Linked DNA regions of Geobacter metallireducens GS-15. The protein of the gene in region 2 binds, or shares a complex with, the protein of the main gene of each other region. Links are inferred from orthologs where the notes say so. Each region holds a gene or a part of one and is shown on either strand. Other genes may lie near its edges.

Region 1 (13,963 bases), 880 kb from region 2 along the record:
TTCCATGTGGGAAATTCGGTTGCTCCCGGCGACCTGCAGAAGGGTGACCTCCTCTTCTTCCAGACCTATGCGCGTTTCCCGTCCCATGTTGGCATCTATCTCGGCAACAACAAGATGATTCACGCCTCGTCGCGAGACCGTCGGGTCGTTATTTCCTCTGTTGATACTCCCTACTACCGTTCCCGTTTCCTTGGTGCGAAGCGGATTGCCGAGGTTAATCCCGATATCCTGAAACTCGATGACCTGATTTCCGGTGTTGAGGAAGAAGGGCTCGAGGAAATTTTGACGAATGACACCCTTGGGGTCAGTCTTTTGAAATAGGGTTTTCGCCCTGCGTCGTTTGCGCACGAAAAAATCCGGCTCTTGCGGCCGGATTTTTTTTTGAGGTGTCCATGCTTCCTCTTATCGTGACAGCCGCCGTTATCGAGCATGAAGGCAAGATCCTTTTAACCAGGAGAAAGCCCGATGCTCCCTATCCGCTGCTCTGGGAGTTCCCCGGTGGCAAGCTGGAGCCCGAGGAACACCCAGAAGCATGTATTGTTCGGGAGGTTCGCGAGGAACTGGCCATGGATGTTTCTGTCCACGGGATATATGATGTGGTCTATTACCGTTACCCGGAGCGACCAGTGCTGGTTTTGGCCTACCGGTGCGCCTGGACTGGCGGGGAATTGCGCGAACTGGACGTGGCCGACCACAGTTGGGTTGATCCCGCGGATATTCTCCGCTTCGATCTCCTTCCCGCCGACTACCCTCTGGCGAAGAAGATAGTTCACGAGTTCAGCGATGCGGATACTACTCGTCTCTAGGCCCCATCCAGAAGGGGCCCGTGACCCGTTCACCTCACTCCTGCCCACGGGGCTCGGCTACCTCAACGCTGTTCTGAGAGAAAATGGTTTTACGTCCTCCCTTGCCAACCTCTCTACTGCTTCCTGGCGCCAGGTGGAAGAACTGCTCCGACGGGAGCGTCCTGCCATCCTTGGTATCTCCGTTTTTACCCACAACCGTTTCGAATCCCTTCGACTTGCCGCCTTGGCGAAGAAAGTCGACCCCACCTGTCTAACAATCTTTGGCGGTCCCCATGCAACCCACGCTTTCGAGTCTATCCTGGTTAAGTATCGGGAGGTGGACGGGGTGATCCTCGGTGAGGGGGAGGAGACTTTTCTCGACCTCGCACGGGCTGTCGAGCGGGGCGATCGCAGTCTGACCGGCATAGTGGGACTGGCTTATCGCAAGGGCGCCAAGGTTCACTCCGTGAAGCGACCCCCTGTTGCGGATCTCGACGTGCTCCCGCTGCCGGCACTCCACATGAATGATGCCTGGGGATGCGACGTGCGCCGCCAGTTGGAATTCATCATCACCTCCCGCGGATGTCCCGCTGCCTGCCGCTTCTGTTCGTCGCCGCGTTTTTGGGGGAAGTCACTCCGTTTCCGCTCGCCACGAGCCATGGTCGATGAGATCCGCGCCATTCGCGACCGCTACGGCCTTATCTATTTTTCTCTCCGTGACGATACCTTTACTGTTCGCAAGGATCGGGTGATTGACTTTTGCCGGTTGCTTCTGGAGGAAAAGGTCCATATCCTCTGGAACTGCCAGTCGCGGGTGAACGCCGTGGACGAGGAGATGCTCATCTGGATGCGTAGGGCCGGGTGCGAATGCGTCCAGTACGGCGTCGAGTCGGGGTCGGAGAAAATACTCGCGTATCTCGGTAAGCAGATCACCCCCGAGCAGGTCCGAAGGGCCGCTAAGGCCACCCGGCGTGCCGGGATAAGCCTCTCCATTTACCTGATCTCCGGAGTGCCCGGGGAGACTGACGATGACCTGCAGGCGACCCTTACGCTCATCAGCAACATCCTCCCCCATGATGGCCATGTGGCCCCCTTGGCATACTACCCCGGGACGGCTCTCTTCGATGAAGCGGTGAGAGAGGGGCGGGTGGGCGCTGATCTCTTTGAAAGGGAGAGGGGAGCGGCCCTGTATGTGCGACGCGATCCGTTCGTTGCCCGCTCGATGGAGACGCTCTTGCGGGCATTGACCCGTGTCGAGAGGAAAGCCCGGTTTGGGCCGGCCGACTTCACTGCCCAGCGCGAGTTTCTTGGCTACTGCCACGGGACGAATCTTGGGCAGGGCGAGTGGCTTGAAGCCAAAGGAGATATAGGAAAGGCTGAGGCCCTGTATCGTGAGATCGTCGAGCGGCAGCCGGAAAATCCCTGGGGGTGGCTGGCCCTTGGAGGTCTCCATGGTTCACGGGGAGATGTGACGCGGGCAGGAAAGGCTTTTGAGCGGGCTATCTCACTTGTGCCCGCTCATGTTCCTGCTTACCTGGCACTTGGTGACCTGCGCCTTGAGGAGGGTGATCAAAGGGGAGCAAAGCAGCTATACGAGACGGCGAAAAGGCTCAATCCGCGGGATACCGATGTCGGGGAGCGTTTGCGTATGGTGGTGGCGGAGCGTGGTACGAAAAAAGGCGACACCTGAAGGATGTCGCCTTTTTTCGTTGCGGTTTTACCGGAAATTACTTGCCGGCAATCCGGACGCCAGGAGCGAAAATAATCTTTTCGAAGGTCCGGTTGAGGGTCTTGCTGTGGAAGTTGACCATCGGCGGAGAGTCGGGGAACTCGACTTCGTCGCCAACCTTGACCTTGGTTTGCATGACGGCAACCCAAAGTTTCTGGCCCTTTTCCTCTACCTCAAGATAGGTGTATCCGGCAGCGTCCATGGTGGAGACAACCTTTCCCTTATGGCCTGCACCGGCAGGTACTTCGACGGCCTTCAGGCCGGCGTGGGGGTTGGCGCCGCCGTGGACTGCATCACTGGGCATTTGGCCTTGGCCAGGCTGGGCGGGCATGCCGCTCTGCTGCGGTGCTGTAGTCTCAGGGGCTTTCGGCTTCTCCTTGCATCCGGCTGCGGCAAGTGATGCAACTGCAAGAGCGACCAATACTGTCTTTTTCACCTGTGTCCTCCTGTATGGTGTACGTTTCTCAACTGCTGAACAGTACCATAGGTCCCAAATATTTTACAACAGCAAAAAAACCCTTTATTTTCCGATGATGACTTCACCTGTGTCGGTAATGAGTTTGGCGGGAAGCTGGAATAACCGTTTAAAGATTCCGAGCACTCCCTTGGCCATGGACTTGACCGGCACGGCCTTTACGACAGGGTCGCTCCACTTTCCCTTGGCCTCGAAATAGGTGGAGATGAGGTGTTTGTCCTTGCCGGTAAGGATCCAGCCGACGATCGGTATCCGGTTTACCACCTTGTCGACGGTTTGGAGCGGCTGGACCCCCACGGTTGCGTCAATCTCCTCCTTGACGAGGTCAATGGAGCCCACAGCCGAAATATTCATGGCGTTGCTGTCGATGAAGAAGTCTTTTGAAGACACGATCCCATCCCTGAGAGAGAGGGTTGCGTCGATCCGGTTATAGGGCATGCCGTCGGCAACCATATCGGGGAGATGGAATGTGAAGAGTTGCGACACGTTCAGGAGGGAAAATATTTTGGAGAGCACTGAGTACCGCCGCAGTTTGCCGTTTTCGAGATGAAGCTTGACGCTGCCGAGGATGGTTCGCCTCAGTTCATCGGCGGTTTCTCCCTTGGCGGTGACGTCTGCATGAAGCGACAGGGAGCCGGTGATTATTTCATTGTGGAGTCTCAGGTTCAGCGCCTGGACCAAGTCTTCGGCGGAAATTTTATCAGCCTTGAGATTTGCCTGGTAGCGGGTTGGGCCGTTTGAGCCGAAGTCGGCCCTGAAAGTTCCCGCAACCTGGCCACCGAAGGCGCCGCATTCGAAGGGCTGGAGATAGAGGATCCGGTTGTCGAGCATGGCAACCGTATGGAGCTTCCTGAACCGAAATCCTTTGAATTTTCCCTCATCCGCAGTGACCGACGCCTTGATGGTGGCGGTGCCATTCTGGGCCGATGCTTTTGCGCTCCGTTCCAGACCACCAAGAAGGAGGACATCTTCGATATTCAGGAAGGGAGAGGTAACCGTCACGTCGACCCGTGGGCTTTGTAGCCGTTCCACTGTCCCCTTCAGATTCAGGGCAGAATCATTCACCGTGCCGGACAGTGACTTTACCTGGAGGGTGTCTTGGGCAAGGGTGACGGAACCTTGCACCTTCTTGATTTTTAGGCTCTTTCCCTCAGGGGCCTTTAGCCCCAGGTCGGCCACGTCGAGAGCGGGAGCGGAGAATTCGAGAGAGATGGCCGGGTTGTCAAAGTTGGACAGGGTTCCCGTGCCGACGAGGAGGGAGTTCCCCAGCATGGCTGAGAGCCGCGGTGTTTCCAGGTCGGTGCCCTTGAAGCGGATACCACCGTTGATGTTGCGGACGCGCTTGATGCCCCCTGGTGGTTGGAATGCCGCTCCGGCAAGAAGGACATCCCCTGTCCAGTTCAGTCCGCCAATGGTTTCCGCGCTCCCGTTGGCACGGGCCGCAACCTGTATCCTCCCCTGGGGTTGATAGGACTTCACCCGTGGGAGCAGGGGGGCAAGGGGCGCCATCTCGAACTGGTTCGTCCGTATGTCGATATGGTTGGGGACATCTTGCCCCGGCCGATACCGGGTCGACAGGACCAGCGAGAGGGGGGGGAGATTGTATTGGCAGGCAAAGGCGCTCATTCCTGGCTTTGAGAGGCTCATGCTGAAGGAAAGCTGGTTGGCCACTCCAGCCGGCTTGGCGATGACATTGGTTACGTTGTAGCCGGCATTTGCCAGATTCCACTGGCCGGACAGAGTATACGCGGACGTATACCCGGCACCGGTAATGGTTAATGGCGTGTGCCCCGAGAACGAAAGTCCTCCGCCCAGGTGTTTTCCCAAGAGCCAGGCAAGTTCCTGCTGTTGTGGGGTGAATGCTGCGTTGAACGGATAGGACGATGGTGTGTTGAGGGGGTAGTCGGCAATCATTCCGTTCATGGTGAATGGTGACGTACCAAACTTTCCCGACATGTTGCGCAGGATGAAGTTCTTGCCCGACAGCAACAGATCCCCTTTGATGCTGTTGAAGGAGGGGACGCCATTCCCCAGGTCCACGACACCCCCTTCCAGTGCCCGGGCCTTGATGGAGAGGATGTTGTAGTTCTGGTCCTTCTCCATGTGGAGGATCTGGCTCACCCTGCCATCGAGCCGTCCCTCGTCCAACCGGTACGTTCCTGCCTTGATGTACCGTTCGATGAACTGGGATGCATCGTCGGCGATGATGCCGAAGGGGATGTAGTAGAAGAACCTCTCCAGCTTGAAGGGATCGATGACGGCCCGGGCCACGATCCGCGGATCATTGGTGTTGATGTCCCTGATGGCGCAGTTCCCCTTGACCATGAGTCCGTCCATCCGGAAATCGACCGCGGAGACGTCAACCTGGTACCGATCCCGCTTCAACTTGTAGTTCAGTTGCAGGTCGCGAGGGGTGAGAACGGCGTGGAAGACCTTGGGATAGGAAAAGCGAAGCCCGGCGACGTGGACTGTCCCCTTTGAGGTGAAGTCTGCCGCCGTCCCATGGATGGATGCCTTGACATCGAAGAGCCCCGCTAGGGGATCGAAGGGGACGAAGCGGCCATAGTAGGGCCAGTAATGGGCAGCGGAAAGATTCCTGGCCTCGACCTTCGCATCGATGCGCGTTTCCGTCATCGGATGCCCCTCTCGCGGAAGATCTGCCAAGCCGCGGGCGAAAAGCGTCCCGGTGGTCGCTCCCTGTGCCAGGGTGGTTGCTATGGTGAATTCTGTCTCTTTGCCGCGGACGATCCGGTCCAGTTCCAGAGCGGTCTTTTCCAGCCTGGTCACAACTCCATTGGCGGTTGCCGCTTGGTCGGTGAAGGTAATCTTCCCGTCGTGGATACTGATCCCTCTCATCCGGAGGGGAGGAGCCCCTTTTTTTTCTTCCAGCAGGTCGCTGATGTTGAAGGTGCCGTCCCTATTGCGGATTATCTGGATGGTCGGCCGTTCCGCCATGAGCTTTCCGACGACGACTTTCCCTTCAAGGAGTGGCAGGAGCGCAAGACGGAAGCTGACGCGGTCTGCTGTGGCGAACGTTGTCAGGCCGTCCCGTTCCTTGATGACAACCTTGGTAAAGCTGAAGGCAGGGGTAAAGCGGAACGTTACTTCCCCCTTCTCGTACGTGACCTGGCGGTTAAGGCTCTTCTGGACTTCGGCAAGGATCTGGTCCTTGTAGGTGTCGAGTTCATGGAAGTGCGCCAGGAAAAAGATCGCGACCCCGCCGGCAAGGATGCCCAGGATGAGCAGTATGGAGATGAGGAGGGTCTTTGCGCCGCGGGAGATCATGGGAAGTGGACCTTTCGTTTAGTCTGGGCCGCTGGAGAGTATACTCTCCGGCGGCCCGGGGAGGCAACCATCTTCGTGTCATGGGGGAAGGTCGGACACGGTGCTGGTCTGGTTGCATTGACACCCTCCTCTCTGATAGTATGACACGATTTATGAAAATTAAACGCCTCGACATATCCGGCTTCAAATCGTTCGTGGACAAGGTCTCCCTCGACTTCCAGCAGGGGATAACCAGCATCGTTGGCCCCAACGGTTGCGGCAAGTCCAATGTGGTGGATGCCATTCGCTGGGTCATGGGGGAGCAGTCGGCCAAGAACCTCCGTGGCAAATCCATGGAGGATATCATCTTCGGCGGGAGCGAATCCCGCAAACCCCTCGGCATGGCCGAGGTTTCCATGGCTTTCTCCACCGAAGACGGGAGGGTGCCGGCGAAATACCTGAACTACAGCGAAATCCAGGTGACGCGCCGCCTCTACCGCGACGGTGAGAGCGACTACTTCCTCAACAAGACTCCCTGCCGGCTCATGGATATCACCGAGCTCTTCATGGATACCGGTGTCGGTGCCCGGGCCTACTCCATCATCGAGCAGGGGAAGATCGGGATGATCCTCCACTCCAAGCCCGAGGAGAGGCGATTCCTCATCGAAGAGGCGGCCGGAGTCACCAAGTTCAAGGCCAAGAAGCAGGTGGCCCTGAAAAAGATCGATCTCACCCGTCAGAATCTCCTGCGTATCGGCGACATTCTGGCCGAGATCCGGCGGCAGCTCAACTCGCTCCAACGCCAAGTCAAGAAGGCCGAGCGGTTCCGGGAGTACCGGGAGGAACTCCGGGAGATCGAGGTGGCTGCCACGGTCAGGCGCTTCATAGCTCTCGATGCTGCCAAGGAGCAGGTGGAGGAGGCGCTTCGCCAGAGCGTTTCCCGGGCCTCCACCCTGACGGCGGACCTGGAGCAGCGCGAACTGGGGCTCGACGAACGGCGCTTAGCCTTGGTGGAGCGGGAACGGTCCCTGGCCTCAGCTCAGGAAGTGGTTTTTTCCCTCAAGGGGGAGATTCAGGGGCACGAGAGCAGGATCGAGTTCCAGCGCAAGGAACTCGGGGGGCTTGAACGGCAGGAAGAACGGCTTGTGGGAGAGCTTGAGGGGTTGGAGGGCCAGCTTGCAGCGGCTGGTGAAGAACTTGCCCGCCTCGTGGAGCAGAGCGGCACCTATGCTGTCGAGGCGGCGGGAGAAGAAGACACCCTCGCCACCCGTGAGAAAGAACTGGAAGAGATGGCTGCTGCCGAACGGGAGCTCTCCACCGACCTTGAGGAGGTGCGGCGGGAGCTTTTTTCCCTCCTGGCCGAGGTGGCCCAGCTCAACAACCAGCGCACCGCCGCTACTCGGCGCCTGGAAGGGCTTGCCGAACGGGTCGAGCGGAACCGTCGCGAGGGGCTCCTCCTCAATGAGCGGCTCGTGGAATCGTCGGGTCGGGCCACTGAACTCGAGAAGGCCGTTGCAGGACTGGGCGACCAGAAGACTGAGCTTCAGGAGCGCCTGCCGTTGCTCACCCGCCGGGAAACGGAGTTGCGGGAACGACTCGCCGACCTTGACCGGGAGATCGCTTCCCGGCGCGATGAACTGAGCAGGAAATCATCACGCCTCCACTCGCTTCAGGAACTGGAGGCCCAGTTTGCCGGCTACGGCCAGGGGGTCAGGAATCTCCTGCTGGCAGATACGTTCAGGGGGCGCTTCGCCGGCGTCATCGCTGATTTCGTTGAAACCGAGCCCGAGTTCGAGACCGCCCTTGAGGCGGTGCTGGCCGAGCGGCTCCAGTACGTGGTCTGTCCCCAGGAGTCTGATGCCTTCGAGGCGCTCGCGTACCTCTCCGAGAGCGGCGGTGGACGCTGTTCCCTGGTTGCGGGAATCCCCTCCATGCCGGGCAGTGACGCCGCGCCTGACGGAGCGGTACCGATCCTTTCCCACGTCACCATTGCCGAAGGACGAAACCCCGTTGTGGAGCATATCCTGGCGGGCACCTATCTGGTGGGGGACCTTGCGACGGCCTGTTCCCTTTCGCGGCTTCACCCCCACAGTACCTTCGTTACCCTTCGTGGTGACGTTGCTTTTGGCGGCGGGATTGTGAGCGGCGGGTCGACGGAAGCTGCAGGTCCGGGGCTGGTCCACAAGAAACGGGAGATTCGGGAGCTTACCGGCGAGGTGGAGCGTCTCACTGCCGTGCTGGATGATCTCGATGCTACGCGGGGCCGGACACAGCAGGAACGGGCCGGCACCGAGGAGGAGGTGCGGGAGGTGCGCCAGAGCCTCCACCAGACCGATATCCAGCTCGTCAACGCCGAGAAGGATCTCATCCGGGCAAAGGAGGAAGTCCAGCGCGTCGAGGAGCGGCTTGCCGTCACCGGCATGGAGGACGACCAGCTCCGGGAGGAGCGTGAGACCCTTGAAGGTGAGATCGTGGATGCCGATACGCGGAAAGCCGTTCGCGAAGAGAAAAAAGGAACTCTTGAGGCAGAGCTTGAGCGGCTCCAGGAAACCCTCACGGTCAGGAAGCGCGAGATTGACGCAGCCCGTGAGGCGGTCACCACCCTCAAGGTCAGGGGAGCCCAGCTTCGGGAGAAAAAGGAGGCGGCCAGCCGCGCCCTGAAGCGGACCGAAGAACTCCTGTCAGACCTTCAGGCGCGGATTACCCGACATCGGGAAGAGCGGGAGCGGTGCGCTCAGGAGCGGGAGCGGTTGGTTGCTTCTCTTGCCGGCGGTGATGGCGAGCTGAAATCCCTCTTGGCGCGCCACGCCGAAGCAGAAGGTGCCAGCGCGACCTTCAAGCGCGAGTTCGACGGCCAGGCCGAGGCGGTCCGGGTCGAGGAAGGTGCTCTCCGGGAACTCCGTGTCCTTGCCGAGCAGGCGAAAAATGCCGTTGCCACCGATAGACTCAGGCAGTCGGAGCTTACCCTGGAACTCAACCATCTCGTCACATCACTCATGGAGAAGTACCGGCTTGAGATGCTGCCCCTCCTCCCGAAGTATGCCGACACCCCCTTCGACGAGGAAACGGCATCCCAGCGCCAGGAAGAGCTCTCGCGTCTCATCGACGAGATGGGGGAGGTGAACCTAACCGCCATCGAGGAGTACCGGGAACTGGACGAGCGTTTCACTTTCCTGTCGGGCCAGAAGGCCGACTTGGAGGAGTCGCTCCATTCGCTCCAGCAGGCGATCCAGCGGATCAACCGTACCACGCGCAAGCGGTTCCTCGAAACTTTCAATCTTGTGAATGAGAAATTTCAGGAAGTGTTTCCGCGCCTCTTTTGTGGCGGTCGTGCTGAACTCAAGCTTACCAACGAAGAGGACCTTCTGGAGACCGGCATCGATATCATCGTCCAGCCTCCCGGAAAGAAACTCCAGAACGTGACCCTCCTCTCAGGGGGGGAAAAGGCCTTGACCGCCGTGGCGCTCATCTTTTCCATCTTCCTCATCAAGCCGTCACCCTTTTGTCTGCTCGACGAGGTTGATGCTCCCCTCGATGATGCCAATATCGGGCGCTTCAACGACATGGTGCGGGAAATGAGCGAGATTTCCCAGTTCATCATCATCACCCACAACAAGGCGACCATGGCGGTTGCCGACACCCTCTACGGCGTCACCATGGAGGAGCCGGGGGTGTCCAAGATCGTTTCTGTCAAACTGAATTAGAGGAGGTCGACCGGTGTCGTTCAAAGCGATCCTGACCCAGCTGGTGCAGTCCGTTCCCGGAGCCACCGGCGCGATCATTGCCGACTGGGAGGGGGAGACGGTGGATCATGTCGCCCTCAGGGACGACTATGAGTTGAAAATCACCGCGGCCCATCTGGGAATCATTCTGACCCGGATGAAAGAGCTTCAGGGTCGGCTTTCTGCCGATCCCGTCCGTGAGGCGGTTATCACGCTGGCTGACCAGCGCGTGATCCTTGGCCCCATTGGAGACGACTATTTGTTGGTATTGACCCTCGACAGGGAAGCCATCGCCGGGTGGGCAATGGTCAAATTCGAGCACGTGCAGGCTATTTTGCTCAAGGAGATTTACTGATATGGCGGAGGAAAAAAAGGGCTTCATCAAGGGGTTGTGGAACAAGATTGCCGGTGCCGAGGGGGCAGAGGAAAACCCGATTCCCGAGCAGAGGACCGAAGTGGCTGAACATCCTGTTCAGGCCGAGGAGCCGGAGGAGCGCAAGCCGGGGTTGTTCGAGCGCTTGCGCCAAGGGCTCAGCAAGACCCGCGACAGCCTCGTGGGGCGGATCGACCGGCTTGTTCTCGGCAAAAAGGAGATCGATGCTGACACTCTGGAGGAACTCGAAGAGATTCTCATCACCGCCGACATCGGTGTCCAGACCACGGTGGAACTTATCCGGATACTGGAAGAGCGGCTCTCTCGCAATGAATTGAATGATGGTGCGGCTCTTCGTCAGACCCTCAAGGATGAGATTCTCAAACGGTTGAGCCGGGATGTGAGACCCCTCGCCGTTGATTCCGCCTCCCCCTTCGTCATCATGGTCATTGGTGTCAACGGCGTTGGCAAGACGACCACCATTGGCAAACTCGCCGCCCGGTTCTCGCGGGAAGGGAAAAAAGTAGTACTCGCGGCCGGCGATACGTTCCGGGCCGCTGCGGCCGAGCAGCTCGAGATCTGGGGCGAGCGGACCGGGTGCGACGTGGTTCGCCATAAGGAAGGAGCCGATCCCTCCGCCGTGGTCTTTGACGGCATCAAAGCTGCCGTGGCCCGCAAGGCGGACGTCCTCATCGTTGATACGGCAGGGCGGCTCCATACCAAGGTAAACCTCATGGAAGAGCTCAAGAAGGTCCGTCGCATCATGGACCGCGAGATTCCCGGCGCCCCCCACGAAACGCTCTTGGTCCTCGATGCCGCCACTGGCCAGAACGCCCTTTCACAGGCCAAGCTCTTCAAAGAGGCTGCCGAGGTGACCGGCATCGCCCTTACCAAGCTGGATGGCACGGCCAAGGGAGGGATCGTTGCAGCCATTTGCAATGAGTTCCGAATTCCGGTCCGCTATATCGGTGTCGGGGAAGGTGTCGACGACCTTCGGGACTTCGATCCGGCCGAGTTCGTGGATGCACTCTTCCAATAATTGCCTTGACTTCACGGGGGCTCTGCAATAGTATTTTAGGCCAAAAAAGGTATCCCATGGACACAGAACTGTTCACCGATCTCGAACGGCGCGTTGAGACTCTCGTAGAACGATACACCGCCCTTAAGCGGGAGAATGACGTCCTTCGCGAGGAAAACGGTCGGCTCCTGCAGGAGCGGGATGCCGTCAAGTCAAGAATAGACGGTGTTCTGAGGAAGCTCGAAGGGATTTGATGTCCGTGAAGGCTTCGCACCGCATCAGCGTGCTCGGCAAGGAGATTACCGTTAAGAGCTCGGCTTCCTCCGAGCATGTGCGTGAAGTGGAGGCACTCGTTAATCGCAAGCTGGCCGAAGCTCAGGCGTCGGTGCCGGTAGTCGGCGATCCCCAGGTACCAATAATTCTTGCACTAATGAATCTGGCTGAATCATGCCTCTCTCTTTCACGGGAACTTGAGGAAAAGGGACAGGCCGATAAGGAAGTCATGAGTCGGTTGGTCAAACGTATCGACAGCGCTCTTCCCTGAAAGTATAGGCGGTTGTAAGTGGTTTCGCGGTCTCCCCTGGGGAGATTTCATCATAAAGCAGCACGGTTTGGTCTGGAAAGTTCGATCAGTTACGACAGAAATGGCTTTGATGCTGTTTTAAGGCACTATCTGTTTCACTGATAGCAGGCTGCAGAAGTTCATCTGATGCCGAAAGGGTAAGCACGATTGACGTAATGCCGTAACCACACGCCATATTCGATTTACTCTAAAGCATACGCCCCCTCTGTTGCTGGTTGAGCTTTCCTCCCCCCGTCCTCCTGCCGGAGACCCGATTCCGGGACGACTTCCGTCCCACAAAGCTTCTTTTTTATTCAACACAGCTGTTTATAAGGTTCCATGCCCAAGAGAAAGCTTCGGCAATGCATGCTCGATAAACGGCGCACCTTGGCCGCCGAAGAACGGCGCTATTCTGGGCGTCTTATCCAGCAGGCATTTGTTGCGCTTCCTGAGTTTGCTGAGGCCCGCATTGTTGCTCTCTATTCACCTATCGGAGGAGAGGTGGAGACGGGCGAGGTGATGGAGGCCGCCCTTAAGGAAGGAAAGATCGTGATCTTTCCGGTGGTCTGTGGGGATTGCCTCCGCTTTGTCAAGGTTTCAGACCCAAGCGAGATGACCAAGGGAGCGTTCGGGATTGCCGAGCCGTGCCTTACCGGCGAAGCCTACCCCCCGGATGCTGCTGACCTTGTTGTCGTCCCCGGTGTCGCGTTCGATCGCGCCGGAAAACGAATAGGTTTCGGGAAGGGCTACTACGACAGGGCGCTCCATCATCTTGAAGGGAGCGGGAAGCTTGTCGCCTTTTGTTATGACTTCCAGCTTGTGGACGAGATTGTCGCGGAATCCCATGACGTCGCAGTCGATGTCATTATCACCGAGAAGAGAGTTATCACTCTTCACGGTTATCAATAGATCAAGGGAGGTATCAAGACATTGAAGATAGAAATCGCCATTGTCCTAATCCTTGCAGCCGCCGGGCTTGGATACTTTGTGGGAAACATGCTGCGCAAGCGTATTTCCGACACCCTCGTCAGCAAGGCAGAAGAGCTTGCGTCAAAGATTGTCGATGACGCAAAGCGTGAAGCGGAAACGATAACCAAGGAAGCAGAACTCAAGGCCAAGGATGAAGTATTTCAGGCAAAGGCTGAGGCGGAGCGAGATGCCAAGGAGAAGCGCAAGGATCTTCAGGCCCTGGAAAAACGTCTCCAGCAGAAGGAAGAGAATCTCGATAAGAAGATGAACCTCTTTGACCAACGCGACGCTGACCTTACGAAAAAGGATCAGGCGCTTCTTAACCGTGAGCAAGGACTTGTTCAGAAGGAAGAGAGGCTTGACGGTCTCATTGCGGAGCAAAGGGAAAAACTTGAGAGTATTTCCGGCCTTTCGTCTACAGAGGCAAAGAAAATCCTCATGGATGCCATGGAGAGCGAGGCCAAGCTCGATGCCGCCAAGCGGATCAAGGTCATCGAGGAGGAGGCTCGCGAAACGGCCGACAAGAAGTCGAAGGAGATAATGGCCCTGGCCATCCAACGTTACGCGGGCGAGTACGTTGCCGAGCGGTCCGTGTCGGTTGTGGCGCTCCCTTCGGATGAGATGAAAGGGCGGATTATAGGTCGTGAAGGCCGGAATATCAGGGCATTGGAGGCTGCTACCGGTATTGATCTCATCATCGATGACACTCCCGAGGCGGTTATTCTGTCCGGTTTCAACCCGGTTCGCCGCGAAGTGGCAAAGATTGCCCTGGAAAAACTCATCACTGATGGCCGCATTCATCCCGGCCGCATCGAAGAGGTTGTGGCCAAGGCCGAAGAGGAAGTTGAGCAGACTATCAAAGAAGCCGGCGATCAGGCTGCTTTCGACCTTGGTGTGCACGGCATTCACCCTGAAATATTGAAGCTGATCGGTCGCCTCAAGTATCGCACCTCTTACAGCCAGAATGTTTACCAACACTCTCTTGAGGTTGCGTTCCTCTGCGGCATCATGGCTTCCGAGCTTGGTATCAACGTTAAGCAAGCCAAGCGCGCCGGCCTTCTTCACG
Region 2 (16,325 bases):
TGATGGCGTAGGAATCGGCCTTGGCCGCCTTATCTCGCACCTTCATGCCCAGGTTGGGATCCGGACCCGTAAAAGGCTGGACCGGGGTGCTGCCACCGGGCTGGTTGCCGTTGTTGGCGGGCGAGGAACCGTCCTTGGTCCCACTGCTGCATCCGGCGGCGAATGCCAGCACAAAGGCCAGGGCAAGGCGCGCCACTATTCCCAAGTGGCCGTCGGCTCCGCTTCTGTTGTCGGAGTACTGGTTTGCCATGTGTTGATCCTATCTGAAATAGTAACGGTAGTTCAGGTCAAGGCGGCTGTTGATATCGCTTGTTCCAAATGAGCCTTTTTCCTGGGAAAAGGCCCCTTCCAGCTTATCCAGTCCCAACAACGGCCCCACCACGCCTACTTTGTAGTAAAACCCGGTGCCGCTGTTGCTGTTCCAGCTGACATCAAGAGCCCCGAACGTGCGCCAGTCGCGGGTATAGTTGTCCCGACCTTCCTCTCCGAACAGGATTCCCACCCCGGCCTGGGCGAATGATTCCGGCACAAAATAGGCCGAACCGCTGGTCGCTCTCTGTTGCGCCGGTATCAGCAGGAGGGTTCGGCCAACGGGATCGGGGCCGCGATTGAAGCTGTGGTAGCCGCTGAAGAGACGCAGCGTAGTATCGGGACCGGTAAAGATAATGCGGTGGGTCAGTTCTGCCTCGAAGGAACCGCCGTCACCCAGCCGGCGCCACTGCTGGTCACGCAGGATGCTTCCGCTGAGGCGCAGCAGCAGCGTGTCGCGAGGTGTAAGGCCTTGCTGCAGTCCCAGGCGGATTTCGTCTTTCATCCCGCCAATCTTGAGGCCAAGGCTCTCATCGCTTTCTGCGCCGCTCAGCAGGGCCATTTCCAGTGTTGCTCTGCCGGTCAGTTTCCAGTTCCCCAAAAGGCCGGTCTGGGGATGGGTGTAAAGGGCATCGCGCACACCGGCGTAGAGTTCGGCGCTCCCCCCCGGGTGACGCATGATGGCGCCCACGCGTGCCGTCCGGATGCCGGCAGGGTAGATGCCGACCACATCCATGTCCCGGTGGCGGATATCGCTGTTTCCCGCCTCAACCTTCAGTGAAAACCGGGGCGTCAAGGCGGTCGTTACCGAGAGCAGCTGTTCCAGGAAGCCCACACCCTCCCGGTCTAACAGCGAGAGCCGATAGCGGAAGCCGCCGCTCCTGCTGCCAAACAGATCACGAACCTGATTGTCGAGCAGGTAGTCTCGGTCATTGACCTGGAACCGGTCAAAGGCGATGGATTCGGCCAGCGGTGTCTGGCCGCTCCGTACCGTGGCCTCGATTGCATCACGGTAGGGGAGCCGCTCCAAATCCTCCTGAAGCAGACGGGCCATGGCGGGCCGGTCATTGTTCTCAAGGGCAAGTGTCAGTTCAACCCAGCGCGGCCGCCTGGTCATGCGGGCATACTCGCGCCAGAACCACAGCCTGGCCAGGTCGTTGCGCTGGCTTGATAACGCCCAGGCTGCCACTAACTCGCGGCTTACATCGTCCTGGCGACCGGCGGTAATCTCCTTCATCAGACCGTCGACACCGTCTCCCGGTTTCAGCAGCATCGCCACTCGCGCATAATCCCTGACCAAAGTCTCTCTTTCCCCGCCGTTGCCGGCCGGTGCCGACTTCATCCTTCTGCGGCTGAGGGCGAGTGCATTCAGTCGTTCAAGGAAAGCAGCCTCCACCCAACCGGCCTGCTCCATGGTGTCGGCATAGGCCGCCAACCAGGCGGGATCACTGCGCTTTTGGCTGTATCTGGCCTGGAAGTAAGGGAGAGCCTTATGATATTCCCCGAGATAAGCAAGCGCTGCTCCGAATGGTTCGTAGAGTGAAGGCATCGTATTCTCGCGGCCTTTCCAGGCAATGAGCAGCTCCCGCAACTCCTCCCTCCGGTCGAGGTCCAGCAGCAGCCAGACATATTCGGCTGCCAGTTCACTATCGGTAGGTGCACGCCTGAGGGCTTCGCGATAGCACCTGATGCTTTCACCGGTCGCACCTGTACCGCGATGAACCTGGGAGACTAGGCTCCAGAAATAGGCATCCTGCTCCTGCGGTTTCAGATTACCTTCACGCTCCTGCCGGGTCAGCATGTCGGCCGTGGTACGGTAGTCTTTCATAGCAATGCCCAACTCCAGGGCTGATTTGAGAAAATCGGACCGCCTGAAGCGTTGCCAGCCATCCATAGAGAGTCGGTAGGCGGCCTTAGGGTCGTTGTCCCTGCCGAGCAGGATCAGGCGCTGGTAGTCTTCTTCCCGTGCCTTGCCACTCTCCAATAGTTTCCGCGAAGCCAGCTCGACGGCCTGCATGTCCTGAAGCGACCAGGCAAGATCGTCGAAGCTTTGCCAGTAGGCTGTGGCCGAGGCCGGGATAATCTGTCTCCCGCGGTCAAGAATAGCGTAGGCACCTTTGACGTCGCCGGTCCCGAAAGTAAGCGCGGAAGCCCTGAGGATTCCTTCTTCGGTCAGGCCGAAGGCGTTCATCTGTTCCAAAAGCGCATCAACGGCCTGCTTTGGACGGCCAACAGCTTCGTACAGCCTGGAAAGCTGCTCCAGGACCTCTTTGCGGTACGGACCGCCACGGTGACGCTCGAGCAGATCTATGGCATTCTCCGGCAATCCCAGTGCCTCGCACACGGAAGCATACTCGACAAGAGTCTCCCGGGTTTTCCCCGGGCCACGTTGTTCAAGCAACTGCTTGAGATAACGGTTATGCCGTGTGGCTCTCGCCAGACGCAGGGCGTTCTCGGCTGCATCCTTCTGCCCCACAGAGTTTAGGTGCATCCAGTGTTCGAGGGCTGCAAGACTGTTGCCCGACCATTCGCCGCTCTGGGCAGCCCTGCGGCGCCAGTCGATGTCGTTGGGGTGTATGGCTACGGCCCGTTCAGCCAGAAGGAAGGCTTCGTGGGGGTTGCTGTTCGCCAGAAAGACATCGTAGCCAAGGCTGTACAGCTCGGCATTGAAAGGGGTGGAGGGGCCTAGCGGTGGCATGCCCTGGTCGGCGTGGCACAGGGAGGGAGCACTCGACTGTGTGACTGCCAACATAATGGCTGCTGTTATGACAATCAGTATCTTCATGATGGATCCGCCGGTTTGTGGTCCGGCGCCATTCCAAGCGCCTTTCTGACGAAGTACTGAGCCCGTTGCGGTTGGTTGGCCGCGAGGCTCACCCTGGTCAGGAATATGAGGGTGGATCTGTCACCGGACAGGCCGTCCAGGTGCTGTTCTCCGGCCCTGAGGGCCTCAAGGGGAAGGTTGCCGGCCTGGAGGGTGCGCACGCCTTTCATGAACAGTCCCCGGCGCTGTTGCACTGTGGCGGCCTTGTGCATGCCGCTGAAGCAGATTGCCGCTGCCGCGCGGTAGTCGCGCCGGGCAAGGGCGAGGGTGAAAGGATCCTGCCGCGGCTGACCGGCCGTTACGGCAGTGGCTTCCCGTGCTGCGATCTCTTTCTGGTATTTACCCCAGGCATCAAGGTCGCCAGCTTTACGGGCATCGGACGCCAGCTGCTGGAGGCGCCATAGCGATGGATTCGGGCCGGTCAGTTCCATGGCCGCAGACCGCACGCGCGGTTTCAGGCTCTGCCATTGCGGGGTGCCGATCCCTGCACCGAGGAGCATGTTCTGGAAGGTGTTGTAGCGCAGCTCTGCCACCGTGCGCTTCTGCTCCGTGGAAAGACCGGCGGGGAGCTGTTTGAGGGTTTCCAGAGTCTTTGGGTAATTGCCGGACCGGAACAGTGATTCTGCTACCTTGATGCGCAAGCCGGCGTCATTCGGGCGCACCCTCAGAATCTCCTCGCGGTAGCGGATAGTGGCGGCATCTTCCTTGCCATCTAGGCTCTTCAGCAGACTGCGCTCAGGAAAAAGCAACGCTAGCACGGCCACAAAGGTACAAAAGACACCCAGTACCGTCACCGGCTTTAAAAAACGTGCGCGCTCCAGGGGATGCGGGTTATTTACACGTGATCGCCAGGGCATGGCTTCCTTCCGTGAGAGTTACCGTTGTGTCGCCCTTGACCGAGTAAGGTGTGGCGTTATCTGCATGTATGGTGCAACCGTTGGTTCCGGTGAGCTTAACGGTGAAGGGAGTATACCCGGAGAGGGAGAACCGCATATTTTTACCGTTGCGGCTGAAATCGGTCAGCCTGGCTGCGGCGGATTCCACGGAAACTCCGGCCGACGGCGTAGCGGTGAGCCTTACCCGGGCCTCCCCTCCGGTGCCCATGTGCAGGTAGCGGCTGTCACCCAGGTCGCTGTATCCCGCCAGATTGGAATCATCATCCAGCAGGGGAAAGCCGGCACGGGACGGAATGCGCAGTTGGCGAAGGCTGCCTCCGTTGCGCACCAGCCACTCGTCGCCACTACGGGCGATTACGGTGCGGTTGAAGTCGAGTGCCTTTTCAAGGTATTCGGAGGTGAAAATTCCGAACAGGCGCTGGCCCATGGCCCAGTCGTAAACTTGGCGCAGGGCTGTCAGGGAGGCTTCCTTGCTGGCCGAATAGAAGTGGTAGTAGATGTTCACCGGCTTGAGCCGGCGCGGAGATTCGGTCAGGCTGAAAGTTTCCATGATGCGCCTGTACCCGTAATAATTCCTGATCCAGAGCTCGGTATAGACGTTCTCGTTCTGGTTGGGGGCAAAGACCTGAAACCATTTACCGCGGCTTATTCCCAGCGGGGCAACTGCCGTGAGGGTGCGGTTCGAGTTGGTAATGATGGTGTCGCCGCCATTGATATTAAGAAGCCCGCTTTCATAAGTCAGGCGCACGGCATCCTGAGAAGGGAGACAGTTGCCTGTCCACTGGAAAATGCGCACTTTCTTGCCGGTCGGCATCAGCCTTTCATTGATGTACTTTGTAGAGCCGCTGATTTCTGACTCAAGGTTGAATTTGTAGCCGGGGACATTCAGGGTATGCCATATTTCGGCTTCGAGCCCTGTGTCCTCCTGGTCCGGCTTCCAGCGGAAGGGGTGCGAAAAGGAGTGGCTGGCACCCTCGATCCATGGCAGTGCCAGAATACCGTGGGCGATCTCTTCATACTGGGCCGATTTCTGCGGGTAGAGGCCGTCAGGAGCCAGAATGCTCGTGATGAATGAAATTGTAGTCGGGATTCGGTACCGTTCTAGGATCTTGCTTCGCAACTCCTCGGCGGCCAGTTTTCCTCCGGGCCATTCGGCCTGGCTTGTAAATCCGTCGCCGTCCACATGAGACAGGAGGAGGCGAACCCCGTTTTCCGTGGTTGTGTCCGGCACCGGCATCAGCGGTAGTTTCAGTGCCTCGCCGAAAAAACGGAAGGGGTCAATTACCCATGCTGCTTGACTTTCCATGAGTTGGGTAACCACGTATGGGCCCGAGACATAACCACCCCAAGGGGTGATGACAACGGCATCGCTGGTGACGCCATTGGCCGTTGAAAGCTGCAACAGAACCCGGCCCTTGTTCGCCCTGATCGGCAGATAGGCATCAATGCGCGGCAGCGGTTGCTGCTCGAAGCCAACCATGTCATCCTTTGCCGTAACCTTGGCCGGCGGTTCAAGTCGGGTGTATGATTCCATTCCAAGTCCGAGTGAACTGGTAAGATCATTGTCGAGGTTCATGCCGAACCGTTCCAGAAAAACCAGTGGCAGACCTTGTTCAACACAGTTCAAGACCCACTGCTTGAGCCCCTGCTTTTCGCCTGAACTGGTGGAGTAGGGCCATATGACAGCGCCTGCGTAGCGTCCCCTCAGTACGCCCCCCGGCAACGGCTCTCTCATGTCATGCATCTCGACGGTGTAGCCGAGGTAGTTAAGCGGCATTACCACATAGCGCTGCAAGTTGGTGAAATAGAGATCGCCACCGGCACCCTCGCCGCCATCGTACAGACCGAGTACCGTGCGCGGCATAACCTCCACGCTCCCTATCCCCAGACCTGCCAGGTCCTTGTCGGTCACCCAGGGGGTAAAACCGAGGGATCTGATTTTATCAGCAGTCTCTCTCATCAGGGGACGGTTGCCAGGGTCAACATAGTCGATGGCGATCACGGGGACACCGGTTTCCCTGATAACATTCAGGCGGCTTGTCAGCCATGAGCGATCTTTGTCGTCAACTGCTCCGTACTTGCCACTAACGGTATTGAAATTCTGGAACAGGGATTCGGCTGCCACGGCATAGACCAGATCTTTGACGCGGTCGAATATCTCGAAGCCGCGATTCAGAATCAGGCGCGCTTCAGGGTGCCGTTGCCGAATGGCGCGCACGACAGACACTAGCCCCGCCTCCATGCGCGGATGAGCCTCAGTGGGGGCCGCTATCAGGTAGGAATCCAGGGTGTCCAGGAAAAAACCGCGATAGCCGGCCTGCCAGAGCGGTTCCACTACGTCATCCAGGAAGAATTGTTTCCACTCTTCGCTGGAAACATCCACGATTTTCGATTTCCATACCGGATTCTTGCCGATTATCCATCTATCCGGCATTTGCTTCGTGTAGGAGCGGGCCGTGTCCGCCTCTCCGACGCTGACGTAGGCAAAGAGTTCGCTCCGTCCGCTGCCATACTCGGACGGAGTAAGACCGCTGTCCGGATCAATAACCACAATATCAAAGGCGTGCAGATCGTTGACTGGCGGCTGTTTGCCATAATACAAGGCCACGCTTAAAGGAGGTGTCTCTCCCCAGACAACGCCTGGTAGCAATAGTATGATCAGCAGCAATATACGACGATAAAACTCCACCGCATTAACCTCATGATGTGAGTAAAGGAGCTGTGCTCGTAATTGTGGAACGAAGATGTAGAACAAACTTTGCAGTTATATATGATTAATTTAAAAATGACAACTTGATAGAATTTTATGCTTATGGCTGCAGAGCTGCCTCTGATGACCTCATCGGCTGAACTTGCCCAGTCTTTATATATTTTTCGCGGTCACTTTTCCTTTGGCAGGGACATAGTTGCCTTACCCTCCCGCAATTGACTTTCACTAGCCAATCTGCTAGAGATAAACGGCTTTTATGTATCCGGAGAATCCCGCCCAATGGAACAGTTTTTCCTCAAGTTTTCGATCATGCTTGTACCCGCCCTCATGGCGATCACCTGCCACGAGGTATCCCACGGCTTCGTGGCCGACCGCTTGGGCGACCGGACGGCACGCTTCATGGGACGGCTCACTCTCAACCCCCTCAAGCATCTGGACATCCTGGGCACCCTCATGATCTTTCTTGTCGGCATCGGATGGGCCAAGCCGGTGCCGGTCAATTTTCACAACCTGAGAAACCCCAAGCGGGACATGATCTGGGTCGCCGGTGCCGGCCCGGTGACAAATTTTGTTCTTGCTCTATTCTCGGCCCTGATTATGCGAGGGCTCGCTGCCCTAGGCGCAGGGTTTCCCGACGGTTCCCATGCTCTAACGTTTCTTGACCCGCTGATTCTGATGACGGCCTTTTCGGTCTACATCAACCTGCTTCTCTGCATCTTCAACCTGATCCCGGTTCCTCCTCTTGACGGCGGACGGGTGGCAGTGGGTTTGCTCCCCTATCGTCAGGCGGAGATGCTGGCGCGGGTGGAGCCCTACGGCATGATCATCATTATCCTGCTGGTCTTTTTTACCAATATCTTCAGCTCGGTCATCTCACCGATCCTCGATATGGGGATCCGTATTCTTGCCGGGCCTCAAAGCGGTCTGGTGTACAGCGTTACCCACTTTCTCATGAGATAAACGGCACAGCCGTCGATAAAAGGAGCAGACGATGAGCAACAAGCGGATAGTCAGCGGCATGAGGCCAACCGGAAAACTCCACCTTGGCCACTTCCACGGCGTGCTCGCCAACTGGCGGGAACTCCAGGAAGAGTATGAATGCTTCTTCTTCGCTGCCGACTGGCACTCCCTTACCACTGAATACGACAACACCGCAGGTATACGTCAGAACACCGACGAGATGATCCTCGACTGGCTTGCCTTCGGGGTCGATCCCGCCAAGTGCGTTATCTTCCGGCAGAGCCGCGTACCCCAGCACGCGGAACTGAACCTGATCCTTTCCATGATCACGCCGGTTTCATGGCTTGAGCGGAACCCCACCTACAAGGAGATGCAGGAGAATCTTTCCACCAAGGATCTCTCCACCTTCGGTTTTCTCGGCTATCCGGTCCTCATGGCGTCGGACATCATCGTCTACAAGGCATCCAAGGTTCCGGTGGGGCACGATCAGCTCCCCCACTTGGAGATTACCCGCGAGATCGCACGGCGCTTCAACTACCTCTACAACAGAGAGGTCTTCCCTGAGCCCGCGGCGCTCCTCACCGAGACGCCCAAGGTGCTGGGGCTCGACGGCCGCAAGATGAGCAAGTCCTACGGCAATGCCATTTTTCTCTCGGAGAGTGCCGAAGAAACCCGCAAGAAGGTGATGTCGATGGTTACCGATACTCAGCGGGTCCGGCGGAGCGATCCGGGGGAGCCCGACCGTTGTGTTGCCTTTTCCCTCAACAGCCTCTACCTCCCCGAAGAAAAGAAGGCAGACATCTACGCAGGGTGCCGCAGTGCCGCCATTGGTTGCGTTGAGTGCAAGAAGCTCCAGGCCGAGTACCTGGTCCAGACCCTTGCCCCCTACCGGGCACGCCGCGACGAACTCACCGAAAAGCCGGGGCTCGTGGCCGAAATCCTTGCCGAAGGGGAGGCCCGTGCCGCAACCGAGGCCGCGCGAACCATGGCCGAGGTGCGGGACGCCCTCAATCTATGAGCAACGGCGGGAATCTTGACCTCTACCAGGATGAGGAGAGCCCCTCCTATACGGTGAAGCTCGAGGTCTTCGAGGGGCCCCTCGACCTCCTGCTCCACCTCATCAGGAAGAATGAGGTGGACATCTATGATATTCCCCTCTCAACAATCACGAAAGAGTACCTTGAGTACATCAAGATGATGAAGGAGCTCAACCTGGAGATTGCCGGCGAGTTCCTCGTCATGGCATCAACTCTCATCCAGATCAAGTCGAAGACGCTTCTCCCGACGCCGGTCGATGAAGATGCCCCGGAAGAAGAGGAGGAAGACCCGCGGGCCGAGCTGGTACGGCGTCTTCTCGAATACCAGAAGTACAAGGAAGCGGCAGTATCTCTGACCGGGCGGGATCTGCTCGGCCGGGATACCTACGCCCGAAGCTTTATCTCCCCCGAGCTGGCGGAGATGCTGCCCGAGGAGGAACCGGTCGAGGTGGAACTGTTCGAGCTGATAGAGGCATTCCGGAAGGTTCTCGACCGGGTTTCCGAGGAGAGCTTCCACGAGGTGGGGGCCGAGTCGATCACCATCGCCGAGCGGATCAACGAGATCCTCTCACTCCTGGAGGGGAAGGAATCGCTTCTCTTCGACGAGCTTTTTCCCGAACACTTCAACAGAGATTTCCTCATTGCCACGTTCCTGGCCGTGCTTGAACTCTGCAAGCTCAAGATGGTGAAGGTGGTCCAGGCAAACCGCTATGGCTCCATCTGGATACAGCCTGCGGTCATGGATGGGGAGGGGAGTCTCGTCGATGCCGAATCTTAAGTCCATTGTCGAAAGCCTCCTGTTCGTTGCCGATGCCCCGATGACCTTCGACCGTCTCTGCTCCTTCCTTGATGAGTTTGACCGGGGAGATATTCGGGAGGCACTGGGCGCGCTTCAGGAGGAGTACGGACAGGAAGGGAGGGGAGTTGTGCTGGTTGAGGTGGCTTCCGGTTACCAGTTCCGCACCCCCGTAGAAAATGCCGACTACCTTCGGCGCCTCACAAAAACCAGGCCAGTCAAATTCAGCCAGTCCGCCCTTGAAACCCTTGCCATCATCGCCTACCGCCAACCGGTGACCCGTGCCGAAATCGAGTATCTGCGCGGAGTCGATTGCGGCGGCGTCCTGAAGACCATCCTGGAAAAGAAACTCATCAAGATTCTCGGGAAGAAAGACATTCCGGGAAAACCGCTCATTTACGGTACCACGCGGGAGTTCCTTGAACTCTTCAGCCTCAAAGACCTCAGGAGCCTGCCAACCCTCAAGGAAATTCGCGACCTGTCGGAAACTGCTTCCTACGAACAACAGGAGGAACTCCCGCTGGAGCAGCCCGAGGATGACAGGGAGCTTTTGTAAGGCACTGTCGTCTGAGTGAATCTCTGCTATAGTTAGTGCTGATGGTTTGTCGAACGAGGGGGTGCGGATGACACGCCAACCCGCAGTTGCCGGACAGTTCTACACCGATGAGCCGAAACGGTTGCGGGGGGATCTCCAGCGGATGATCCCTGCCGAGACCATGAAGCAGCGAGTTAAGGGTATCGTGGCCCCCCACGCAGGCTATGTTTATTCCGGTCACGTTGCAGGTGCCGTGTACGGCGCCATCGAGATACCGTCGACCGTTGTCATCCTCGGCCCCAATCACCACGGTTTCGGGGCCGCCGCAGCCCTGTATCCCGAAGGAGAATGGCTCACGCCCCTTGGCTCCGTCCCCATTGACGTTCGCCTCTCTCAGCTTGTGCAGAAGCATGTCCCGCTCGTGGAGCCAGAGATGTCGGCCCACCGGTTCGAACACTCCCTCGAAGTTCAGGTGCCTTTTCTCCAGTATTGTCGCGCTGACGTTTCTATTGTGCCGATCTGCCTCGGATTCGGTGATTATGAGCGGTGCAGGCTTCTGGGGGAGGGGATTGCAAGGGCGATCAGGGAGTTCGGCGAAGATGTCCTCATCGTGGCGAGTTCTGACATGACCCACTATGAGTCAGCTGACGCCGCCCGGGCAAAGGACGAGCAAGCTATTGCCGAGGTACTGGCGCTGAATCCGGAGGGACTGGTGCAGATCTGTCGTCGCAAAAACATCACCATGTGCGGGGTTATTCCCGCAACGGTCATGCTGGTGACAGCCAAGGCTTTGGGGGCTAGCAAGGCAGAATTGATCAGTTACGCAACAAGCGGAGATGTAACGGGGGACAACCGGCAGGTGGTTGCTTATGCTGCAATGGCGGTGTATTAGGGGGTGGGCTTGAAAACAAAGCTCTTTCCTGTCCCCGGCCCCATTTTTATCACTCTTCCTTCTCTATTCTCACGACCTGGAGTACGCCGGGCATCCGCTCCAGTTCGGCTGAGTCGAGGGAGTCGGTGTCGCCGATGACGCCGATGATGGTCCGGTTGGCTCCCGTCGACTGGTGAATGTCAAAATTCCGGGAAATCAGGTATTCCTTTATCTCCACAAGTGCCTCTTCAGTGGCACTTTTCTTCATGATGATGAGCATTACGACTCCTCCTTGCCGGTGGTTTCTTCCGGGTGGGTCATGATCCGCTCCAGCCGGCGCGATTCGTCGATCACACGCTCGAAGAGACGCACGATTGCCCCGTCATCGAGGGGCCCCGGGTTGTCCGCCTTCATTCTCTCGAAGATAAGTTTTTCACGCTTGGGGTCGTAGACTGGAAGCCCGCGCTCCTTCTTGATCAAGCCGATTTCCAGCGCCAGGGAAGCCCGCCGGTTGAAGATCCGGAGAAGCTCGCTGTCCATCCGGTCAATTTCCTGCCTCAGTTCGTCTATCGTCATGCAAGAGGTTCCTCAGAACTGTTTTTTCAAAAAAGTATCTTTCTTCCAGTGCACGTCGTCACGTTCCAGATAATCGATGGTGTAGTGGAGGCCGCGGGATTCCTTCCGTTGCAGGGCGCATTTGACGATCAGTTCCGCCACCGTGGCGATGTTTCGCAGCTCAATAAGGTCAGAGGTGATGGTGAAATCCCAGTAGTAGTCATCAATTTCTTCCTGGATCAAGCGGATGCGGTGCTGTGCACGCTCGAGACGCTTGTCCGAACGGACAATTCCCACGTAATTCCACATAAACCGCCGAATTTCGTCCCAGTTTTGGGAGACGACGACCATTTCGTCACTGTCGGTGGCAGTTCCCGCATCCCACTCGGGGATTTCCGGAAACTCGAAATGGTTCTGTTGCAGTTCCTCAATCGCCCGTTTGTAGGCACGTCCCGCTAAGACTGCCGCTTCAAGGAGGGAGTTGCTTGCCAGGCGATTTGCGCCGTGGAGACCGGTGAAAGCTACCTCACCGATAGCATAGAGACGGCTTAGGTCAGTTTCACCGTTCATGTCCACCGCCACACCGCCGCAAAGGTAGTGGGCCGCAGGAACCACAGGCAGCGGTTCTTTAGTCATGTCCAATCCGAATTCCAGACATGTCTGGTAGATATTGGGGAAGCGGGTGCGGACGTATTCCGGGTCTTTGTGGGTGATATCCAGGTAGACACAGTCGTCGCCATGGGTCTTCATCTCATTGTCGATGGCCCTCGCCACGATGTCACGGGGGGCCAGATCCTTCAGCTTGTGGTATTTCTCCATGAACGCAGTTCCGTCACGGCGGCGCAGGATGGCTCCCTCGCCCCGTACCGCTTCGGAAATGAGAAAAGATTTTGCATGGGGATGGTAGAGGGTGGTGGGATGAAATTGCATGAATTCCATGTTGGCGACGGTAGCGCCGGCCCGGTACGCCATGGCTACGCCGTCGCCGGTGGCCACGTCGGGGTTGCAGGTGTAGAGGTAGACCTTGCCGGCGCCTCCGGTAGCGAGAAGGGTGATTTTTGCCCTGAAGGTCTTCACGCTGTTGGTAGCGATGTCCAGAACATGAGCGCCGAGGCAACGGTCCGGCTTGACTCGCTTGTGGGTCACCTTTGACATGGTGATCAAATCAATGGCAATGTGATGCTCGTAGAGCTGTATGTTGGGGTTATCGCGGACCGCCGCCACCAGTGCCCGCTCAATTTCGCGGCCCGTGACATCGTCAGCGTGGAGGATGCGTCGCTGGCTGTGCCCACCCTCGCGGGTCAGGTCAAATGCCTCGCCACTGCGGGTAAACTGGACCCCCCACTCGATGAGGTTGCGGATGACCTTGGGGCCTTCTTCGACCACCATCCGCACCACATCTTCATGGCAGATGCCTGCGCCAGCCACAAGAGTATCCTCTACATGGGCATCAAAGGTGTCTTCCTGGGAAAAGACCGTGGCGATGCCCCCCTGCGCATAGTTGGTGGCGGATTCCGTCACTTCGCGTTTGGTGACGATGGCCACGGTGCCGTGTCGTGCTGCCTGGAGAGCAAAGGTGAGCCCGGCGATACCGCTGCCGATAACAAGAAAATCAGTCGCTAATTTCATGGGGCTTCTCCTTCATTATTGGGTAAAGGATGTGTAAGTATTTATGAAGAATGCCGATTATTCTCCTGCCTCCCCCCTTTGTCAAGGTATTTAAGGATGGTTACGACCTTTGAGATGACCGTTGGGGTTGCATTGCCTTCTGAGTTGGTCTATATTTTGAATGGCTTTCGGCAGGGACGCCGATCAGCGCTGTTTGGGAGGAAACATGCCGAAAGTTGCCAGTATTCTGGCTCTTGCCCTCTTGCTCCTGGGGGGAGTGGGGTACTTTGACGCCAACGCAGACATTTACCGGTACGAAGATGAAGAGGGGGTCGTTCATTTTACCGACGCCCCCACCGATAAACGGTTCAAGATTTTCATGAGGGATATCAAGCGGGACCGGAAGCTTCGCACCACGTTTAAGCTTGCACGCTTTACCCGTGACCCTGCCGAATTCGAGCCGATCATCACCCAGTGCGCCCAGGAATTCGGCGTTGACAGATCGCTGGTGAAGGCTGTAATCCATGCCGAATCGGGATACAACCCCAATGCCGTCTCCCCCAAGGGGGCAAGTGGGCTCATGCAGCTCATGCCCAAGACGGCCCGGGATCTGAAAGTGGCTAACAGCCTCGACCCGCGGGAGAACATTCGCGGTGGTGTCCGCTACCTTCGCTTCCTGCTCGATACGTTCCGGGGTGATGAGAGCTTGGCCCTGGCAGCCTATAATGCCGGACTTTCACGGGTAGCCCAGTATAACGGCATTCCCCCTTATCAGGAAACGCGCACCTATGTCGACAGGGTGCTTACTTACAGAAAATCCTACCAGACCACCAATTGAGAATCAGCGTACATGCCTGACACTAACGCCAAGACCATCTGGAATATCCCGAACATTCTCACTCTCCTGCGAATCGCTCTGATACCCGTTTTGGCGGTGCTTCTTCTGTCACCGTCCCGGGAAGCGGGATTCTGGGCCGCTGCCGTGTTCGCCGTCGCCTCAACCACCGACTGGCTTGACGGCTATCTAGCCCGCAGGATGGGTATCGTTACTGTCTTCGGCAAGTTCCTTGACCCCATTGCAGACAAGCTCATGGTGATGGCGGCACTCATCATGATCCTCCCCTACAATCGGGTTCCTGCCTGGATGGTTCTTGTAATCCTCGGCCGCGAGATCATCATTACGGGGCTGCGGGGGATCGCCTCCAGCGAGGGGATTGTCATATCCGCCAGCGATCTGGGAAAGTTCAAGACCATCTTCCAGATGGTGGCTATCATCGGGCTGCTTCTCCACTATGACTACCACTGGTTTTTCGGGGTCGACAACCCCTATCTCATCGTCAACATGCACAATGCAGGGATGTTCTATCTCTGGATCGCCACAATTATGACTGTCTGGTCCGGAGCCGACTACCTTGCCAAGTTCATGAGGGTAATAGCCCGCTGACCATTTCCTAGGTCTTATTTCTCTTCCAGTGCCATAGGCTCACAGACATTGTCCCCTGAATTTGCTTTGGACCCGCAGATAAAGCAGACGACGGTCGGGTTTGAAGTGAGATGGCTAACTTCTTTCATCATTCCCTTGCTCTTGAGAACACAGAGATGTCCTTGGTGCTTTTCGCCGCAACTGCATGTCATCTGTTCAGCCATGGATCGCCTCCCGGTAACGATGGATTTGGTACGGATAAATTCTGAGGCTATTGTCGCCGTAAAATATACAGTATGTCAAGCTGTCGGCGGTCACCTCCGATATCAATTTAACGTTGACACCGATAGTGAAAGAAGGTATAAAGCAAATTCTCTTTCACAACAGGGCGGCGTCGCCAAGTGGTAAGGCAAAGGTCTGCAAAACCTTTATTCACCGGTTCAAATCCGGTCGCCGCCTCCATGGAAATCAAGGGGTTAGCCAATATGGTTAACCCCTTTTTCTTTGTCATCAACCTCTTTTTGCGGAACCTTTTGAAGAGCGTTCTGCACTTTCTGTCTCGTTGCACAACAATTATCATTAAATTTCAGTTTGTATCTCCGACTCTTTTCCTTGACCGGCAGCAGTATATTCCTGTTGAGTCCTGGGGGAACACTTGGGGAGTGTTCCTCAATGAAGAGTTGAGCAAGGGGCTTAGGATGAGGGCGGGGAGGGCTGACGTCGTGATTCACTGCTTCAGCTTGATCCTTCCGTTTCTTGGGTGAGTCCTCTGCGAGGGGGTCTGGGGTTTGGTCAGGAGCAAGGAGGCCAGACCGGAGAAGGGAGGAGGTGACAGTATACTTTTGGTACCGACCTGAGGCTAACCCTTGGGCTTGCTTCCTGTCAGCGGTCTTCAGGGGGGGGCTTTACTGGCTCGACCCTCTCACCATGCAGGGAGCGGAGGTCTGGGGGGATCCATTGCAGGTGGTAATACCTACTGTTTCGTGTGAAGAGTTGTATGCTGGACATGAAAAAACCTGTCTCTCCTACAGTTCTAAAACTGTAGGAGAGACAGGTTCTCTCTGGTTTATTCAAGCCAAGGGCTTGATATCATTTAATTGGTGCCGAAGGCGAGACTCGAACTCGCACGAGCTATTGCCCGCCACCCCCTCAAGATGGTGTGTCTACCAATTCCACCACTTCGGCAAGGAAAAACTTTATATCATTGTCTGCTCTTAAAGGTCAATACTTTTTTGCGGCCTTTTATCTATTTTGTCTGAGGGGCCGACTCAGAGGAACGCTGAGATGGTTGCGGTGTCGGTGTCGATTGGACTGGCGCCTGCGGGGTGCCAGTCGGTTGCGTGGTAGGCGGTGCTGCTGTCTTCCGGGGTGAGGGGGCAACCGTTCCTTTTGGCATAATTGAAGAGGTTTCTGACTGTCCAGACAGGTAGGCAAGTGTAAGAGAAGTGAGCATGAAGATGATGGCTGCACCGGTCGTAAGCTTGCTCAGAAACGTGGTGCCTCCACCCGCGCCGAATACAGATTGGCTTCCCCCTGCACCAAAAGATGCCCCCATCTCTGCGCCTTTGCCCGATTGCAGCAGGACGATTGCGATAAGTGCGATGCATACCAGAATGTGAAGAATCGTGAGTAGAATAGTCATAAGACGTAACTCCAATGAATGTAGCAACTTAAAACTAATAGCACATCATTCAGGAAATGCCAATAGAGAATCAACCGTGGCGTTTTACGCTTTATAGTTGACGATTGCTCCAAATGAGTCTGCCTTGAGGCTCGCTCCACCCACCAAAGCGCCGTCGAT

The links.
Region 1: the proteins of GMET_RS09895 (region 2) and smc are in contact, whole or in part, in a crystal structure (PDB 3ZGX), measured with the Bacillus subtilis proteins. The link is inferred for Geobacter metallireducens GS-15 from one-to-one orthologs.

The regions. Positions count from the first base shown.
Region 1 is NC_007517.1:1,293,352-1,307,314, forward strand. Bases 6,053-10,157 are described here. They hold smc (chromosome segregation protein SMC), read left to right. Parts: upstream 6,053-6,426; coding sequence 6,427-9,957; downstream 9,958-10,157. Other genes in these bases: GMET_RS05880 (AsmA family protein), read right to left, coding at 6,053-6,274; GMET_RS05890 (roadblock/LC7 domain-containing protein), read left to right, coding at 9,971-10,157. Also shown: GMET_RS05860 (C40 family peptidase), read left to right, coding at 1-321; GMET_RS05865 ((deoxy)nucleoside triphosphate pyrophosphohydrolase), read left to right, coding at 393-806; GMET_RS05870 (B12-binding domain-containing radical SAM protein), read left to right, coding at 784-2,475; GMET_RS05875 (hypothetical protein), read right to left, coding at 2,513-2,950; more of GMET_RS05880, read right to left, coding at 3,035-6,052; more of GMET_RS05890, read left to right, coding at 10,158-10,330; signal recognition particle-docking protein FtsY, read left to right, coding at 10,332-11,387; GMET_RS05900 (cell division protein ZapB), read left to right, coding at 11,444-11,620; GMET_RS05905 (cell division protein ZapA), read left to right, coding at 11,620-11,910; GMET_RS05910 (5-formyltetrahydrofolate cyclo-ligase), read left to right, coding at 12,268-12,837. UniProt on the Bacillus subtilis protein: Required for chromosome condensation and partitioning.
Region 2 is NC_007517.1:2,177,295-2,193,619, reverse strand. Bases 7,618-10,613 are described here. They hold GMET_RS09895 (segregation and condensation protein A), read left to right. Parts: upstream 7,618-8,713; coding sequence 8,714-9,514; downstream 9,515-10,613. Other genes in these bases: amrB (AmmeMemoRadiSam system protein B), read left to right, coding at 10,156-10,613; scpB (SMC-Scp complex subunit ScpB), read left to right, coding at 9,501-10,088; trpS (tryptophan--tRNA ligase), read left to right, coding at 7,731-8,717; GMET_RS09905 (site-2 protease family protein), read left to right, coding at 7,618-7,699. Outside these bases: GMET_RS09925 (hypothetical protein), read right to left, coding at 1-250; GMET_RS09920 (tetratricopeptide repeat protein), read right to left, coding at 260-3,007; GMET_RS09915 (hypothetical protein), read right to left, coding at 3,091-3,891; GMET_RS09910 (bifunctional glycoside hydrolase 114/ polysaccharide deacetylase family protein), read right to left, coding at 3,965-6,637; more of GMET_RS09905, read left to right, coding at 7,019-7,617; more of amrB, read left to right, coding at 10,614-10,959; GMET_RS09880 (hypothetical protein), read right to left, coding at 11,009-11,218; GMET_RS09875 (chorismate mutase), read right to left, coding at 11,218-11,514; nadB (L-aspartate oxidase), read right to left, coding at 11,527-13,122; GMET_RS09865 (lytic transglycosylase domain-containing protein), read left to right, coding at 13,328-13,939; pgsA (CDP-diacylglycerol--glycerol-3-phosphate 3-phosphatidyltransferase), read left to right, coding at 13,952-14,545; GMET_RS18360 (hypothetical protein), read right to left, coding at 14,560-14,748; GMET_RS18805 (hypothetical protein), read left to right, coding at 14,986-15,288; preprotein translocase subunit SecG, read right to left, coding at 15,771-16,166; tpiA (triose-phosphate isomerase), read right to left, coding at 16,251-16,325. UniProt on the Bacillus subtilis protein: Participates in chromosomal partition during cell division. May act via the formation of a condensin-like complex containing Smc and ScpB that pull DNA away from mid-cell into both cell halves.